DNA from 3 places in the Aestuariirhabdus haliotis genome. Region 2 is predicted to be linked to each of the others. Evidence: predicted binding sites of a transcription regulator. Region 2 holds the regulator's gene; each other region holds the start of a gene.
The links. The regulator sigma-54, encoded in region 2, starts transcription at its own class of promoters, with help from an activator protein. The targets are predictions, from matches to a motif close to TGGCACNNNNNTTGCTNT.

Region 1: a site for sigma-54 is predicted at 4,982-4,999, ahead of MIB40_RS06730 (formate/nitrite transporter family protein). Genes of this name have one in related genera too.
Region 3: a site for sigma-54 is predicted at 4,723-4,740, ahead of MIB40_RS03170 (flagellar basal body rod protein FlgF). Genes of this name have one in related genera too.

Annotation. Positions count from the first base shown of each region.
Region 1 covers NZ_JAKSDZ010000006.1:62,695-68,921, forward strand. Annotated here, with positions in the region: gene MIB40_RS06715 (M16 family metallopeptidase) at 1-1,293, opposite strand, end outside; gene cynS (cyanase) at 1,649-2,098, opposite strand; gene MIB40_RS06725 (bifunctional protein-serine/threonine kinase/phosphatase) at 2,170-3,891, opposite strand; gene MIB40_RS06730 (formate/nitrite transporter family protein) at 4,050-4,862, opposite strand; gene MIB40_RS06735 (MaoC family dehydratase) at 5,244-6,125, shown strand.
Region 2 covers NZ_JAKSDZ010000008.1:18,786-25,012, reverse strand. Annotated here, with positions in the region: gene lptC (LPS export ABC transporter periplasmic protein LptC) at 1-499, shown strand, start outside; gene lptA (lipopolysaccharide transport periplasmic protein LptA) at 486-995, shown strand; gene lptB (LPS export ABC transporter ATP-binding protein) at 1,003-1,728, shown strand; gene MIB40_RS07810 (RNA polymerase factor sigma-54) at 1,848-3,377, shown strand; gene hpf (ribosome hibernation-promoting factor, HPF/YfiA family) at 3,502-3,789, shown strand; gene ptsN (PTS IIA-like nitrogen regulatory protein PtsN) at 3,798-4,253, shown strand; gene rapZ (RNase adapter RapZ) at 4,355-5,218, shown strand; gene MIB40_RS07790 (HPr family phosphocarrier protein) at 5,233-5,502, shown strand; gene pmbA (metalloprotease PmbA) at 5,535-6,227, opposite strand, start outside.
Region 3 covers NZ_JAKSDZ010000002.1:278,542-284,768, reverse strand. Annotated here, with positions in the region: gene MIB40_RS03200 (chemotaxis protein CheV) at 1-376, shown strand, start outside; gene MIB40_RS03195 (CheR family methyltransferase) at 409-1,263, shown strand; gene flgB (flagellar basal body rod protein FlgB) at 1,586-1,996, shown strand; gene flgC (flagellar basal body rod protein FlgC) at 1,999-2,439, shown strand; gene MIB40_RS03180 (flagellar hook assembly protein FlgD) at 2,450-3,145, shown strand; gene flgE (flagellar hook protein FlgE) at 3,176-4,471, shown strand; gene MIB40_RS03170 (flagellar basal body rod protein FlgF) at 4,802-5,539, shown strand; gene flgG (flagellar basal-body rod protein FlgG) at 5,637-6,227, shown strand, end outside.

The DNA of each region.
Region 1 (6,227 bases), on a different contig from region 2:
GCCGAAGCTCATCAAAGGCGACTCCACAATTCGATAGCCGGTACCCCCCAGGTTACGTTGGATCACCTCGTTCATCTGCTCGACGGTCAAGGACTCGGTGGCCGCTTCCATATCAAGAAAGCGATCGCCTTGCAGCTCAAACAGTGAGGCCGTGTACAGATCGGCCAATGAGCTGTTGGTTTCATAGCTGATGCTGTATTCCAGCAAATCGGTACGAATCAGGCTTTGCAGGGTTTCTTGATCGATGCCCTGCACTTTCAGTTCGGCAAAGATTTGCTCAATGATCTCCAACGCCAGGTTTTCATCATCCGGAGACACATCGGCATACCCCCACAGCCAACCACCGCGTGAATCTTTTAAAGACGAGGTCCCCGGGGTATAGGTAATCCCCTCCCGCGTGCGCAGCCGGGCATAGAGTTCGTTGTCCACATAACGATCCAGAATGGTCAGAGCGTAAAGGTCCGGCGAGTAGAGATTTTCCGTCAGATAGACCACCCCCACTTCGCTCTCACTACCAAACAGCGATGACAGAGTGCCATCGTATTTCGCCCGAGCCGGTGTCAGGTAAGGCGTCAGAGGAGGCACCTGAACGGGCTTGGCGATCATCTGGCCGAAGGTCTGTTCAATGGTGGTGAGCAAATCATTATCGATATCCCCAACCACGATCAGAGTCATATTTGCGGGAACATAATGTTTATCCCGCTCATCCACCAGGCGTTGTCGATCCAGATGATTGGCGGTATCCAGCACCGGACACAGGGCTTCCATATCGTACATAAATTTGGACGCCGCACTGTGAAACAACCCCATTTCAAACAACCAGTTATAGACCGCACTGTCATCGTGGCCCGATTCACGATGCACCACATCACGACTGTTCGCGACTCGGTCTTCGGTAAAACGAGTATCCGTCATCATCTGATAGAGCAAAGAGACCGCTTCATTTTGATAACCGCTGTACAGGTCGAAGTGATATTCGGTTTGTTCCGTGTCGGTATAGGCATTCCAGGATGCCCCCCAGCTGCTGACCAGGTCTTCCAGCTCGGTTTCACTGTATTGGCTGGTGCCACTGAACATCATGTGCTCCAGCAGGTGGGGCAGTTCGCGATCCTCGCAGCTGTAATGGTCCATGCCAATACCCACCACCAGGCGGATGGAAACGTTATGAGCCCCGTCGGTCGGTTTCAGCAACACCTTCAGGCCGTTGGCCAGATCTATACGATCAACCTGATACAGCCCATCCCGGCTATAACGTTCTGCCTGAACCGCATTCGCCCCACCAAGCCAGGACATAGACACACTCAGAGCCACGACCAGGAGACGAGTAAGACATCGGCAACCAAAAGCCCTGGCCGTTAAACCCGTTTGAAACTTAAATGAAAGCAATGCCATGGAAACTCGCTGGTTAATTCGTTTCCAAAGGGTAGGCAAAAACCGAGAATAAAAAAAGCCCGCCTGTCGATCTCCATCAACAGGCGGGCTTAAAACTCGACCAACTCTTATAAGGTGACGCTGTTTTAGCTAAGGCAACTCTGACCGATTTAGATAACGTGCTGCCGGGGTTTCAGACGCATCAAACAGCGTTACTCCAATTTTTTCAGCAAAGGAGCATGACATGCGTCATTCGACATTGTCATCAAGCACCCGATCAATAGGTTTTATACGGCAGAAACTTACCCGACATCACCACATTGACACGATCGCCTTTGGGATCCGCTTCGCGCTGAATATCCATGGAAAAATCGATGGCGCTCATAATGCCGTCACCAAACTCTTCATGAATCAACTCCTTGATGGTGGTGCCATAGACATTGACCAGCTCATACCAGCGATAGATCAGTGGATCGGTCGGCACCGCCGTGGGTAACGAGCCTTTATAGGGGGCAATTTGCAACCAGGCCACGGCCTCATCGGGCAGGTCGAACAAACGCCCGACAAGTTCCGCCTGACTTTTATCAAGCGCCATCTGTCCCAGGCAAGCCGCCGTCGTCCACTCTTTGGACAGACCGATCTCAGCCGCCACATCCTTCCACTTGATGCCTTTAGTGACCTTGGCAGCCAGAATCATTTGAGTGACTTCATCACGATGACTGATCATAGAGTTTTCCTCTTGTTCGATAAATGGATAACACACTTGGGATCTAATAACGCCGGCAAGATCATCTCTTGCTAGCGGCTGAGCAAAAACACAATCACTGCCGCCAACACCACCGACATGCCCTGCCAAAACAGCACCGGATTCCGGTCGATCAATGGAGGCCGCGTTTTATTGATAAAGGCCTGGTTTGGTTGACGCAGATCCGTTAGAAATTCGGATAAAGTGTCATAACGTTTTTCCGGAAAAGGACTGACGGCTTTCTTCAAGGTCTCATCGACCCAGGCAGGAATTTCCCGCTCCTCATCCAGTACCGATTGATAATTTAGCCGTCGTTGTGCCGCCACGGTTCTGGCCTGGGAAACCCTGGTGCCATAGGGAAACTTTCCGCACAGCATGTGATAGGCCAACACCGCCAATGAATAGATATCCGATGAATAGGTGCCCAGATCGCCCAGAAAATATTCGGGCGCGGTATAAAATGCCGTGCCCAACATCGCCTGTTGCTGCGCCATGGGGGAAGCCTCAACCACGCCCGCGACGCGCGCCGAACCAAAGTCGATAATCTTCACCGTACCGGTTTTATCGATCATGATGTTGTCGGGTTTCAAGTCCTGATACAGAATCTCTTTACGATGCAGCGCCAACAATCCTTTGGCCACCTGATCGATAATGTCCCGAACGGTTTCCAACTCGGGTTTGGGGTTATCAATCAACCACTGCGCCAGGGTCTGGCCTTCGATGTACTCCATCACCGTATAGAGATAATTTCGCTTGCGATGTTGCGGCCCGGCTTTTAACACGTGAGCACTGTTCACCCGACGCGCCACCCACTCCTCCATCAAGAAACGCTCCAGGTAATCAGAATCGGTGCGCAAATCGATTGAGGGGGTTTTCAGAATCACTTGAGTATCGGTGCTTTCATCCAGCGCCAGATAGACATGACTGCGACTGGTTGCATGCACTTCCCGTACAATCTTATAGCCATCGAAACTGGCTCTGGCCTCCAGAATCGGCGCAAAAGGCAGCGCTTCCATTTGATGCTGAATAGCATTGGCATCGGCCTGCGGCAGTTCATTGACCTGGACAATTTGCAAACTCAGATTATCACCGCTGCCCTGCTTAAAGGCCTCGTCGACAATCAACCGCGCGGCGGCATCAAGCTCATCCTGCTGCTCATGAATACTGCGGATCATAAATTCGGCATCGACGAATTCGTAAACACCGTCGGTGGCCAGAATAAAAATATCGCCGCTATCAACGGCTACTGATTGGTGGTCAAGCTCCAGTTGGGATTCAATCCCCATGGCTCGACTCAGATAACTTTGCTCCTGGGACACCCAAAGCCGGTGGTCTTTGGTGAGTTGCTCCAGTGCCTTGTCCTGTAGACGATAAACTCGAGTATCGCCGACATGAAAAATATGTGCCCGGTTGGATTTGATCACCATGGCACTCAGGGTGCTGACATAGCCCCGATCCTTGTCGAAACGAAATTCGCTGTTCAGGGTTTGCGAATGCAGCCAGGAATTGGTCGCGGATAACACGCGCTGTACCGACTGTTTTACCGACCAGGCCTCGGAGGTACAGAAATAATCATCAAGAAAACTTTTTACCGCGGTTTCGCTGGCAATATGACTCACCTGGCTGCTGCTGATACCGTCGGCCATGGCCACAGCAACCCCTTTCAAACTGAGCTGGGGTTCGGTGGGAATACAAAAACCGTAGAAATCCTGATTGCTGGCCTTGCGCCCTTTATCGGAATACTGCCCCACAGAGACTTTCAGCTGACTACTCATAAGTCGATCACTACCCCGGCATTATTCGATAACCATTAATGGCTTCAGGTTGTGCGGCATGAATCTGAACAAAGCCCCAACAAGGGGATCATCGGGGCCTTGCTCAAATTCACAACAACCGGGCGCAAACGTCGACTGCGTTTGAGCCCGATATGCCATCAGGCAGCTACGCGCTTACCCACGGTGCGAACGTGAGTGGTGTAAAGCGTCAGGCCAGTGAAGGCCAAACCACCCACCAGGTTACCCAGCACAGTAGGAATTTCATTCCAGATCAGGTAGTCCATGATGGAGAACTCACCACCCATGATGATGCCAGATGGGAACAGGAACATATTAACGATGGAGTGTTCGAAGCCCATAAAGAAGAACAGCATGATCGGCATCCACATCGCCATCACCTTGCCGCTGACGGTGGTCGAGATCATCGCACCAACAACCCCCATGGAGACCATCCAGTTGCACAGCATGCCGCGCAGGAAAATGGTCGCCCAACCGGCGGCACCAAACTCGGCATAACCCAGGGTACGCGCTTCACCGACCGTGGCGATCTTGGCACCAACCGCACCCGGGTCTGTGTTAAAGCCCATGGTAAAGACAAATGCCATCATCACGGCAACGGTGATGGCACCACCGAAATTACCGATAAACACCAGCCACCAGTTGCGCAAAATGCTTTTGATGGTCACCCCCGGACGACCGTCGAGCCAGGCCAGAGGCGTTAAGACAAACACCCCGGTCAACAGGTCGAAGCCCATCAGGTAGAGCATGCAAAAGCCCACCGGGAATAAAATGGCACCGATTAAAAATACGCCGGTTTTTACCGCAACGGTAATCGCAAACGCCGCCGCCAGGGCCAGAATAGCACCGGCCATAAAGGCCCGAATCAAGGTATCGCGGGTCGACATATGAACTTTGGATTCACCGGCATCTACCATCTTGGTGACAAATTCGGATGGAACTAAATAAGCCATGATATTTCCTCATTGAGCATTAAAGTGTGGGTCATTTGCTTACCGCCAGATGTTGTTTTTGTTCTCTTCAGTCCTGCCTTCGAGGGCAGGTACTGCGCTGGTCCAAATGATACTGTCTCATAGCAAGAGCTATGCCCAACCTCAAAAAAATCAGTTTTAAGCTTAATTATCAATAGGTTAACAAACACCCGACAAAATCCGACAAACATCAACGCGCCACAACGGTGCGAAGCGCAACAGCACTGCTCCGATAACGGGCGCGCACCCATTAAGCACGCACTCACTTCAGCGCACGGCTATCACCGCTGCCGATTGCCTTTTATACTATCGCCCTTTCAATCTCCCCTTCCGGGATAACCACCTGCCCTAATGGAACCCCCAATGTCCGATGTCACGCTAAGTTTCGATACCAAACCCGCGATCGCCCCCGCCATGCTGAAAGCCCTGCTGCTGCCCCGCAAAGGCTTTAATGCCGCCACCGGTTTGCCGAGCATTAGCGCCGCCTGGAACGACCTGCACATCGACCCCAATGCGCTTGATAATTATCTGAACCTGTTAGGGCTTGCCGCCACCGATCATCTGCCAGTGCTTTACCCCCACGTGATTGCGGGGGCCATGCATATGCATATGCTGACGCACAAAGCCTTTCCGATTCGCCTGTTAGGCGCCGTGCATTTAAAAAACCGTATTCTTCAGCACCGCCCCATTGGCAAGCATGAAGTCCTCAGTTTGAGCAGCGAGATGGGCGACACGCGCCTGGTGGAAAAAGGCGTCGAGTTTGATTTCACGACGCAGGTCAGGGTACAGGGCGAAACGGTGTGGGAAGAAACCACCATCTACTTTATGGCCGGACGCTTTGGTGGCAAGGAGAACCCCAGCCCGCAGCAAAGCTTTGACCTGGCCAGCCTGGACAGCGCCGAAGAGATCGCGTCCTGGTCGATCCCGGCCAATCGTGGCAAACAATACGCCCGCATTACCGGCGACTACAACCCCATTCATATGTCGGCCACGCTGGCCAAGCTGTTTGGTTTTAAACGGGATATCGCCCATGGTTTTGGCGTTCTGGCCCAGGCCATTGAGCGCAGCCAGATTGCTATTGAAAGCGGTAAGAAAACCCAGGTGGATGTGATCTTTAAAGGCCCGGTGTATCTCGACAGCTCGGTGCAGATCCAACAAAACCAAGCGCAGGATGCCGCCCGGTTCGATCTCTATTGCGGTGATAACCCCAAGCCCAGTATCTGTGCGGCGGTGTTGTCCGTCTAAGTGGTTTTATTTTCGGCTGTTTTGATTACCTCAGGTTATTCCGAGTAATCACAATCCAATTGGCTTTTATAATTGCCGGGAAGGACCCCGGCTGGTCCCTCA
Region 2 (6,227 bases):
CACACCACTTCGCCAGACACTCGCACCGCCCAATATCGACCCTCGTGAGCGCCAGGAAGTGGACTTCTACCTGGATAATGCCCAGGTGACCCGATTTAACGAACTGGGTAAACCCGATCATCGCCTCAAAGCTGAACGAGTAAACCACTTCCCCCACAACGATACGACCATGATTCGTGAACCCCGTGTTATTTTGATACGCGACATGGGTGAACGCCTCATCAGTGCGCGCTCGGGAAAACTGTTACCTGGCAACGAAGACCTGGAACTCTGGGACGATGTCAGCATGACCATGCTATCCAGAGAAGGCCTGGAAACAGGCCGCCTTGATACCGATTTCATCACTCTATATTCTGAACAACAACTGGCCGAAACCAATCGACCGGTCGTTATTACCTCTCCCGAAGGGATCACTCATGCTGTGGGAATGAAGGCCCACCTCAACCAGGACCGCGTTCAATTACAATCGAACGTCAGAGGCATCTATGAGCACCACTAAACCCTTACTTGTTCTCTTATTCTCTACCCTTCTGGCCAGCACGGGCGCACAAGCCCTGCCAGAAGACCAGGAACAACCGATTCGCATTAAAGCGGACAAGGCCGATATCGACGAAGGAGCCGGACGAGCCATCTACACAGGCAGTGTCACCATGGACCAGGGCTCGATTCATATTACCGGCGATAAAGTCACCATCTACACCAAGGCGGGTGCGGTGACTCGCATGGTAGCGGAAGGCACACCAGCTCATTACCAGGAAAAACCGGCTGTCGATAAAGAGATTATCAAGGCCTATGGCAATACCATCGATTACGCCATCGCCAAAGACAAAGTCAAGCTGATCAAGAACGCCAAACTGTTTCAGGAGGGCAACTCCTTTACCGGCGATGTCATTCATTACAATATGAAAACCCAGGCGGTCAACGCCCAGGGTGCCACCAGTCGCACCGGAAAGAACCGTGTCGAGATGGTCATTCAACCCAAGAGCAAGCAGTAAGCGATCTATGGCAACCCTGAAAGCACTTCACCTGGCAAAGAGTTATCGTGGCCGGCACGTCGTCGAAGACATTTCGATCAGCATCAACAGCAATCAGATTGTAGGGTTGCTGGGACCCAATGGCGCCGGCAAGACGACCAGCTTTTATATGATTGTTGGCCTGGTTCAGTCGGACAACGGCCAAATCCTGATGGACGGCGAAGATATCACGCGTCTGCCCATGCACGGTCGGGCCCGCAAAGGCATAGGTTACCTGACTCAGGAAGCCTCAATCTTCCGCAAGCTGACTGTCACCGAAAATATTCTGTCGATCTTAGAAACCCGCAAGGACCTCAATCGCAAGCAACGCCTGGCCAAACTGGAGGAGTTGCTCAACGAGTTTCATATCTCTCACCTTCGAGATAGCAAAGGCATCAGTCTGTCCGGTGGTGAACGACGCCGGGTCGAAATTGCTCGGGCACTGGCGACTGAACCCGCTTTTATTTTGCTCGACGAACCCTTTGCCGGGGTAGATCCTATCTCTGTCAATGACATCAAGGATGTCGTCCGTCATTTACGTGACAAAGGTATCGGGGTTCTGATTACCGACCATAACGTGCGCGAAACCCTCGATATCTGCGAGCTCGCCTACATTGTCAGCGAAGGCAAAATCATTGCAGAGGGCGATGCCCAAGCCATTCTGAGTAACCAAAAGGTGAAAGACGTTTATCTCGGACACCAGTTTCGAATATAGGCATTCGGAGTACTTCGGCTCTATAATAGACGCCATGCAAGATTTTTGCCGGTGCAAGAGGCTACCGGGGTAACCCATGCGAGGAGTAGGCAGTATATGGACCGGACATTGTATTATCTATGAAACCATCCCTAGTCCTGAAAATGGGCCAGCAGCTGACGATGACGCCTCAGCTGCAACAAGCCATAAAACTTCTGCAGCTCTCTACCCTGGATCTTCAACAGGAGATTCAGCAAGCCCTCGAATCTAACCCTATGCTCGAGGCCGAAGACGGCCTGGAAGAACCCAGCTCAAAGCAAGATGAAGCCCGTGACGGTACGGAATTCGATATTAAAGCCGAATCAACCGCTCTCAATGAAGGTGAGCAACGCCAGCAGGAACAACAGAGCAGCGAGAGCGCCAATAACGAGAACGAGGTTCTTTCCGACGACTGGCAGGACAACATCCCCAATGATCTGCCAGTAGATTCTGCCTGGGACGATGTCTATCAATCGAGCTTACCTGCTTCTTCAGCCCCATCGGACAACGATGACTACAATCCAGCGGCGCGTGCCAGCACGGTGGATTCACTGCAATCCCATCTCGAATGGCAGCTTAACCTGACTCCAATGAGCGATACCGATCGTGCCATTGCGATCACTATCATCGACGCTCTTGAAGAGGATGGTTACCTTGGCTGCAGCTGCGAGGAGCTGCTCGACAGCATCGATGCCGATCTGGAGATTGAGCTTGATGAGATCGAAGCCGTACTTCGCCGGATACAGCAGTTCGATCCTGTAGGGGTCGCTTCGCGCTCCCTGAGCGAATGTCTGCTGATCCAGCTGGCCCAACTTCCGAGCGACACTCCCCACCTGAAACCGGCCGCTCTGGTGGTTGAAAAACATATCCACCTTTTGGGCAACCATGACTATGCTCAACTGATGCGCAAAGCACGCCTCAAAGAACCCGAACTCAAAGCGGCAATCGAGCTGATCCAGACCCTGAACCCCAAGCCTGGAGCCAGTATCGAAAGCAGCGAGCCCGAATATGTCATTCCCGATGTAACGGTCAGAAAGGTCAACGAGCGCTGGATTGTTGAACTCAACTCGGATGCCATGCCCCGTGTACGGATTAACTCGGGCTACGCCTCCCTCGTCAAGCGAGCCGATAACAGCGCCGACAACACCTACTTGAAAAACCACCTGCAGGAAGCCCGCTGGTTCCTTAAAAGCCTGCAAAGTCGCAATGAGACCCTGATGAAAGTCGCCACCCAGATTGTCGAACACCAACGCGGCTTTCTGGATTATGGCGAAGAAGCCATGAAACCGTTGGTTCTGCATGATATTGCGGAAGCCGTCAGCATGCATGAATCGACCATATCCCGGGTCACAACGCAAAAATACATGCACACCCCAAGGGGCATCTTTGAGCTGAAGTATTTCTTCTCCAGCCATGTCAGCACGGCCAGTGGTGGGGAATGCTCCTCCACCGCCATTCGTGCGATTATCAAGAAACTGGTTGCCGCCGAGAACCCAAAAAAACCATTGAGCGATAGTAAAATAGCCGGTCTGCTTGCCGAGCAAGGAATTCAGGTAGCCCGCCGCACCATCGCCAAGTATCGAGAATCCCTGTCCATTCCTCCATCAAACGAAAGAAAACGTCTGGTATAGGTTATATTGATTAATAGCAACATAGAAATATCGAGTCTCGGATATGATCGAAACAGAGGCACACAGCTGAGCACGACATGGTGTCGGTTCAGTATCACGAAAAACCCATCTAGGAGAGAGACGCATGCAAATCAACATCAGTGGACATCATGTCGATGTAACAGAAGCTTTGCGTGAGTATGTAGCAACCAAGGTTGACCGTCTGGAAAGACATTTCGACACCATCACCAGCGTCAACGTCACCCTGAGCATAGAAAAAGAAGGGCAAAAAGCAGAGGCCAACCTCCATGTTCGCGGTGCTGACATCCACGCCACTGCTGTCCATGACGATATGTATGCCGCCATCGACATGCTGGCCGACAAACTGGATCGTCAGCTGATGAAACACAAGGAAAAGAACCTCTCTCGTTAATATTCTCCATGAACCTGACAACCCTCCTAAGCCCCGACCGCAGCCTTTGTGCTGCGGAAGGCGGCAGCAAAAAACGCGTACTCGAAACCCTGGCGGAAACCATTGCCCAGGGCGCTCCGGAAATCTCGGCGGATAATCTTTTTAATGGCTTGATCGAGCGTGAACGACTCGGCAGCACCGGTTTTGGCAAGGGTATCGCCATACCCCACTGCCGACTCGAATCCTGCACCGCACCCATGGGAGCCCTATTAAAACTCTCCGATGGCATCGATTTTGATGCTATGGATGGCAATCCGGTGGATCTTATTTTCGCCCTTGTGGTACCCAACGAAGCTACCAACGAACATTTGGCTATCCTGCAAGAACTGGCGGGACGGCTGGACAATGCCAGCTATCGTAACAATCTTCGCCACGCAAAAGATGGCAGCGAACTCTACACCATCGCTATCGCGCCGATTGACTGAATCCCTCAGGTCACAGACCTGTCACTTACCAGCTGATATACTTCCACTAATTCAGTCAATGGACAGGTGGCTCGCTGCCTGTACTCAGTGGAAAAAGTGGCATGCGACTAGTCATAATCAGTGGACGATCAGGCTCAGGAAAAAGTAGTGCGTTACACGTACTGGAAGACCAGGGTTTTTACTGCGTCGATAATATGCCGGCTGGACTTCTGGGCTCTCTGGCCGCAGAAATCTCAGGGGAAGCAGAACTGCGTAATGCGGCGGTGAGTATCGATGCTCGTAATATGCATGCCGACCTCAAACGTTTCCCGGAAATCCTCAGCCAACTGAGCGAAAGCGGTGTTAACTGTGAGGTCATCTACCTGGATGCCGAACCCGCGACCCTCTTGAAGCGATTCAGTGAAACCCGCCGCCGGCACCCACTCTCCAACGATCAATGTTCATTAGAAGAAGCAATACTGGCCGAAAGTGAACTCTTGGCTCCGCTCAAAGACGAAGCCAAACTGACTCTGGATACCAGCTCCCTGTCGCTTCACGAACTGCGTGACCTGATTCGCACGCGCGTAGCCCAACGTAACAACGATAGCCTGGCGTTGCTGTTTCAGTCCTTCGGCTTCAAACGCGGCATCCCAATTGATGCCGATTACGTATTTGATGTACGCTGCTTACCCAACCCCTATTGGGTTCCTCATCTCAGGGGGTTTAGCGGGTTGGAAGAACCCGTACAGACCTTTTTGGCCGATCAACCTGAAGTACAGGGAATGCTGTCCGATATAGGTGACTTTGTCGATCGCTGGCTGCCCGCTTTCGAGGCAGGCAACCGAAGCTATCTGACGGTTGCCATCGGTTGTACCGGCGGACACCATCGCTCGGTATATCTCAGTGAGCAGCTGGCCAACAGCTTTAGCGACAAAATCAAGAATGTTCAGGTTCGTCACCGCGAGCTTCACACCACACAAAAATAACAATGTGAACCAACATGATCGACACCAGGATAACTATTATCAATAAACTCGGTCTGCATGCACGGGCCGCCTCCAAGTTTGTTACCACCGCTTCCGCTTATGGCAGCGCCATCGAGGTAGGCCACGACGGCAAGATGGTTGACGGCAAGAGTATTATGTCAGTGATGCTACTGGCGGCGAGCCAGGGCACCGAACTTATTCTGCGGATTGACGGTGACGACGAAGAGCGGGCTCTGGAAGCCATTACCGAACTGGTTAACGACTTCTTCGGGGAGGGCGAATAGCCCTCCTGCTCCTATCAGGATCACATAACGGACTAATCCCCACCAACCGTCATACCTTCCAGCAAAATTGAGCCTGACTGTACATTACCCCGCCGATCAACGTCGTTTCCAACCGCAACCAGATTGGCGAACATATCTTTCAAATTACCAGCGATGGTAATTTCAGACACGGGATACTGGATGATGCCATTCTCGACCCAGAAACCACTGGCACCTCTTGAATAATCACCCGTGACCAGATTCACCCCTTGCCCCATAAGCTCAGTGACCAGTAGCCCTCGATCCATTTTCTGCAAGAGCTCACCGGCCCCCAGACCACTGTCACTGATACGCAGGTTATGTGCCCCACCGGCATTGGCGGTCGATGTCATACCGAGCTTACGCGCCGAGTAGACGCCAAGCAGGTAGCTGCACAGAACGCCATCACGAACAAAGTCCTTGGCATAGGTCGCCAGACCATCGTTATCGAATGAGGCACTTGCCATACCTCCGCGCAACAGAGGCTCCTCGTAGATACGCACAAACTCGGGAAACAGGGGCTTATCCAGATGCCCCAGCAGGAAACTGGCCTGTCGATACAAACTGGAACCACTGATCGCACCCAACAGATGCGACAGCAACCCTCCGGCGATTTCGGCGGCAAACAGCACCGGCACCTGTTCCGTCTTAGGCTTTCGCGGGTCCAGGCGTCGAAGCGTTCTGTCAGCCGCACGTCGACCAATGGC
Region 3 (6,227 bases), on a different contig from region 2:
TGATTCGGCTGTTGCTCGTAAGCAGGTTCAGCGTTGCCTTGAAAATATCGGTGTTGAGGTTGTTCTCAAAAATGATGGCCGTGAAGCACTCGACTATTTGAAGAGTCTGGTGGATTCTGGTGATAGTATTGACGAGCACCTGCTGATGATGATTTCAGATATTGAAATGCCCGAAATGGACGGTTATACACTAACCACGGAAGTTCGGGCTGATCCCCGTTTGTCGAGCCTGTACATAGTGCTTCACACGTCCCTTAGTGGTGTCTTTAACAAAGCGATGGTAGAAAAAGTAGGGGCCAATGACTTTATCGCCAAGTTCAATCCGGACGATCTAGCTGGCAGTGTTATAAAGCGTTTTCAAATCGAAACCCATTAATGCGCATTAATTCGATTTAGAGGAGTAATACGTTGGCCGAGTTTGGATCAACTCAGGGCAGAGCTGCCCCAGCGGGGGATTTTGAGGTTTTCAGTGAATTCCTTGAAAAAGCTTGCGGCATAGTACTGGGTAAAAATAAAGAGTACCTGGTGAAAAGCCGGCTTCGTAAGATACTGGCAAACAATGAAATCGATACACTGAGCGAGTTGGTCAAGCGCATTGGGGCGCAGCCCCGGGGCAAGCTTAAGGGTGAAGTTGTCGATGCGATGACGACCAATGAGACCCTCTGGTTTCGTGATAGCTATCCTTTTGAGGTCTTGAAGAAAACCATTTTGCCCGATCTGGCCAAGCGCTACCCTGGCCAGAGGCTGCGTATCTGGTCGGCGGCCTGCTCTTCCGGTCAGGAGCCCTATTCCCAGAGTATTGCTATCGATGAATTTGAAAAGAGTAATCTTGGCCTTTTGCGGGGGGGCGTGCAGATAATTGCTACGGATCTGTCCAGTAAGGTGTTAGGTGAAGCCAAACTGGGGGAGTATGACACCCTGGCGCTAGGCAGAGGATTGTCAGATGACCGCCTGCAGAAACACTTTATTCCCCTGGAGGGCAAGCGCTGGCAGGTCAAACCCAATATCAAGCAGCGAATCGATTTTCGTGCCATCAATCTTCAGGACAGTTACGTAACACTGGGTAAGTTCGATATTGTGTTTTGCCGTAATGTTTTGATCTACTTCTCCGCTGATTTTAAACGGGATATTTTGACCCGCATCCATGCCAGCCTGAAACCTGGAGGTTACCTGTTTCTTGGTGCTTCTGAGGCGCTCAATGGTTTATCTCACCTTTATGAAATGGTTCAGTGCCGCCCAGGCATAATGTATATCGCTAAATAATTAAAACCTCAAAGGCTATTCAGCCTTTGAGGTTTACAATCTTTCCATGCCCTTCATTTACCTGATTCTTGACGATCCTGGGCCTGTGCGCCTGCCTGTTTATTCCAGTTGATAGAGCTCCTTGGGCAGATAGTGCCGAGCACTGCATGGCAAGCGGCAACAAGCGAAGCCGAGTTGCCTCTTGTGAGGAAAGAGATTGCCGCTTTGGCATCCCTGATTAGTTGCTTTTATTCTAACTTGTTGAATATAAAGGAAAAAAATTTCTGGCATGTGCCTTGCTATTAACTTTCTGACGAAAATGATTTCAGAATAGAGGCATAGCATGGCGATCAGTTTTGACAGGGCATTAGGTATCCACCCTCAAGCGCTTGAGTTTCGGGCTCAAAGAGCCGAGGTGCTGGCCAATAATCTTGCCAATGCAGACACCCCGGGGTTTAAAGCTCGTGATGTTGATTTTGCCTCAGTGATGAAGCAGCAAGAGGGAGTGCAAGATACAGAAGGGCAGCAAAAGTTAAGCCGAACTCATCAACAGCATGTATCCGGCTTTATTGATGAAACGGCTGATACTGAGCTGTTATATCGGGTGCCAAGCCAACCTTCTGTTGATGGTAATACCGTCGATTCCCAGCGAGAAATCACCGAGTTCACTCAGAACAAGATCGCTTTTGAAAGCAGCTTCACTTTTCTAAATTCCAAGTTCAAAGGCTTAAGTACAGCCATAAAAGGACAATAGTCATGTCGCTTAATAATGTTTTTTCAATTGCCGGGTCGGGCATGAGTGCCCAGTCCATTCGTCTTAACGCCACATCCAGCAACATTGCTAATGCAGAGACAGTCAGTAGCAGCATTGATGAAACCTATCGAGCACGCTACCCGGTGTTTGCCCACGCCTTGAACGAAGCTCAGCAGGAAGGTTCGCTGTTCGATGATCAGCCAAAGGAAGTCGGTCAGGGTGTTCGGGTATTGGGCGTGGTCGAGAGCCAGCAAGAACTGGAAGCGCGCTATGACCCCAATCACCCTATGGCTGACGAAGATGGCTATGTATTTTACCCCAACGTGAATGTCGTGGAGCAGATGGCGGACATGATCTCGGCATCGCGATCATTTCAAACCAATGTCGATGTTTTGAATACGGCTAAAACCATGATGCAAAAGGTCCTCACCCTGGGACAGTAAGGAGAGCGCTATGACACTAAGCACGGCAGCCGCAGCCACAGGCACATCCGCTCTGGATAAGTACTCCATTGCCAATTCGCAGGAGAACCAGAAGAAGGATGATGAGCTGGGAAAAAATGAATTTCTGGAATTATTGGTTGCTCAGATGAATAACCAAAATCCGTTGGAACCCCAGGAAAATGGTGAGTTCATTGCCCAGTTGGCGCAATTCAGTACGGTCGAAGGTGTCGAACAACTGAACACCTCGATGCAGGACTTTGTCGCGGGTATGCAATCGAGCCAGGCATTACAAGCATCATCGTTGGTTGGCCGAACCGTTATGCTGGGCATGGAAAATACCCAGGTGGAAACGGGCCGGGGAACCGAAGGGCTAGTGGTGCTGCCTGCCTCCACGCCAGATTTGACCATCAATGTTTACAGCCCTCAGGGGGATCTGGTGAAGCAGATTCCGTTGGGCACAAAAGAGAAGGGTAACATCGAATTTAAATGGGATGGCAAGGATGCCGACGGCAATGTTATGCCGTCCGGTGAGTATCGATTCGAGGCTAAGGCTGCTATCGACGGAAAATCCCAACAAGTGCCTACCGTGTTACCGGCACATGTTAACAGCATTACGCTCGGTGCCGCTGGGACCGGGGACGTTATATTGAATCTGGATGGCATGGGCTCAGTGTTGCTATCTGATGTACAGATGATCAAAGAGTAATTCGCTCGCGAGCGATCAGGAGAATAAATCATGGCGTTTAATATCGGTTTGAGTGGTATCCGTGCCGCCGGCAATGAGCTGGAGGTGACTGGTAACAACATTGCCAATGCCAGCACCATCGGCTTTAAATCATCGCGGGCGGAATTTGCAGATGTGTACGCTGCATCAACCTTGGGGACAGCAGATAATGCGACCGGTAGTGGTGTGTTATTGGCTAATATTGGGCAGCAATTTACTCAGGGCAGCATTACTTTTACCAGCAACAGTCTGGATATGGCGATTAACGGAGATGGTTTTTTTGTGTTGGATAACAACGGCGAAACCACGTATACCCGTGCCGGCTATTTCGGCACTGATAAAGAAGGGTTTATCGTCAATAACTTTGGCAAAAACTTGCAGGGCTATGCGGCTGACAATACCGGCCAAATATTAACCGGTGTGTTAACCGATCTTCAGGTAGATACTACCAACCAATCCCCACAAGCCACAGGTACGGTCCTTCAGACACTGAATCTTAACTCCAGCGATGTGGTACCTGCGATCGCTCCATTTGACCCTACGGATCCTGCAACCTACAACTCGGCGACCTCGGTCAATGTTTACGATTCACTGGGTAATTCCCATATCCAGACTCAGTACTTCGTCAAAACAGGTGCTAATACCTGGGATATGCATATTCTGATTGATGGTCGGGACTTTGATGGTACTTTGCCCGATGGTACCCCACCACCGGATAACCCTGCGGCCAACGTATTTACTCCTTTCACGCAGGCTTTAACCTTTGATGCAGCCGGTCAGTTGACCGCACCTGCACCCGGCACGCCAGTGGTGCTCGCTGGCTGGGAGCCACGTGACAGTACCGGTACACAGAACGGAGCCGTTTCACCCACCGGTTATAATCTGGATTTGACTGGTAGTACCCAGTTTTCCAGTGCCTTTGCTGTGACGAGTGTTAGTCAGGATGGTTTCAGCACCGGGCAACTGGCAGGACTTGAAGTGTCTGACGAAGGCATCCTGTTTGCTCGATACACTAATGGACAAAGTCGTATTCAGGGGCAGGTGGTGTTTGCCAATTTTGCCAATACTGAGGGCTTGAGTCCGTTAGGCAAGACGGAATGGGCCGAATCGTTTGAATCTGGTAATCAGGTAATAGGCACACCACGTTCTGGTACCCTGGGTGCATTGCAGGCAGGGGCTTTGGAGGCCTCTAACGTGGAACTTTCTGACGAGTTGGTGAACCTGATTATTGCCCAGAGAAACTATCAGGCCAATGCCAAAACCATTGAAACCTCCGATGCGGTTACCCAGACCATTTTGAATATTTAAGCCTGCATCTTCGGTCAGTAGTCATTAAGCGCGACATCGTTTTGGCGGTGTCGCGTTTTTTTGTCCTATTGCTGCAGGTGGCCTGGATACTTATCACTATTGGGTGTGGCAATACCCTATAAATGTTGCGGTAAACCCTTGCCGTCCTAGGTATTAATTCAATCTTGAAACTCGATTGGTTTGGGTTTTCTGTTTATTTTAATTTAATAAAAACAATAGGTTACGTTTTATTTTGAGCTTTATGGGTAAATGGGCATAGCCTTTGCTTTTTCTATAGGTAAGACAATTTGAGCAGCAAATGATTGCCGCTCCCTACAGGGTTACAGAGCAATGGACAGAGCATTATTTATTTCCATGAGTGGCGCAAAGCAGAATATGTTGGGGCAGACTATTCATGCCAACAACCTGGCCAATGCCAACACGACGGGATTTAAGAATGATTTCGAGCAGGCGCGGTCGATGCCTGTCTGGGGGGAGACTCATCCGACCCGAGCCTATGCCATGACCGAAAACCCAGGTACCAACTTTAATCAGGGCACCATGATATCGACGGGTCGTGATTTGGATGTGGCCTTGAGGGGAGACGGCTGGATAACGGCGCAAACAGCAGAGGGTGAAACGGTCTATACCCGAACCGGTGATTTGAACATCGATCCCGATGGCATCCTGCGTAATTCGGAAAACCTGACCATTATCGGTGATGGTGGCCCGATTGTATTACCGGAATTCGATAAGATGGATATTGCTCCTGACGGCACCATTACCATTCGAGGTGCTGGAGAAAATCCAGAGGCTCTGGCGGAGGTTGATCGAATTTTATTGGTCAATCCCGATCTGAATCGCCTGGAGAAGGGTAGCGATGGCTTATTCAGAATCAAAGATGAAGACGCTGTGGTGCCCGATGTGAACGTGACTCTTGAGCCCGGATTTCTCGAGGCCAGTAACGTTAATCCGGTCTCCGAGATGATTTCGATGATGAGTTTGGCGAAGCAGTTTCAGGTGCAGGTGAAGATGATGAGCACCGCGGAAGAAAATCAGAAATCAGTGGAACGACTCTTGCAGAGCTAGGGAGTGTCTGCATAGCTGACGGATTTTTGACAATAACTGAGCAACCTAGTTTGCGGACTGAAGTGAGGCAGGGCGGAAGCCCTGTGGGGAGAAAAACATGCAACCGGCATTGTGGGTAAGTAAAACGGGACTGAGCGCACAGGATATGCAGCTCAATACCATTGCGAATAATCTGGCTAACGTCAGCACGGTAGGTTTCAAGAAGGATCGGGCGGAATTTGAAGATCTGCTCTATCAGATCCAACGACAGCCCGGTGGGCAATCGTCCCAGGACACCACCTTGCCATCCGGGTTGCAATTGGGTACGGGTGTTCGTGTAGCCGGTACTCAGAAAATATTTACTTCAGGCAGTTTGCAAACAACCGATCAGCCACTGGATATGGCAATCAACGGTCGAGGCTTTTTCCAGATTTTGACGCCCGACGGCACGATCGCCTACACCCGAAATGGCCAGTTTCACCTTAATGAGGACGGTGATGTGGTCAATGTTAACGGTCATCCGCTAGAACCCGGAATTACCGTTCCCGAAGATGCTCTCACGTACACAGTAGGTGAAGATGGCATTGTCACCGTGACCACACCGGGCGATCCGGCTCCCCAGGAACTGGGGCAAATTCAGGTCGTGGATTTTATTAATCCAGCGGGCTTGCAAGCCATTGGTAATAACCTGTTCCTCGAAACCGGGTCC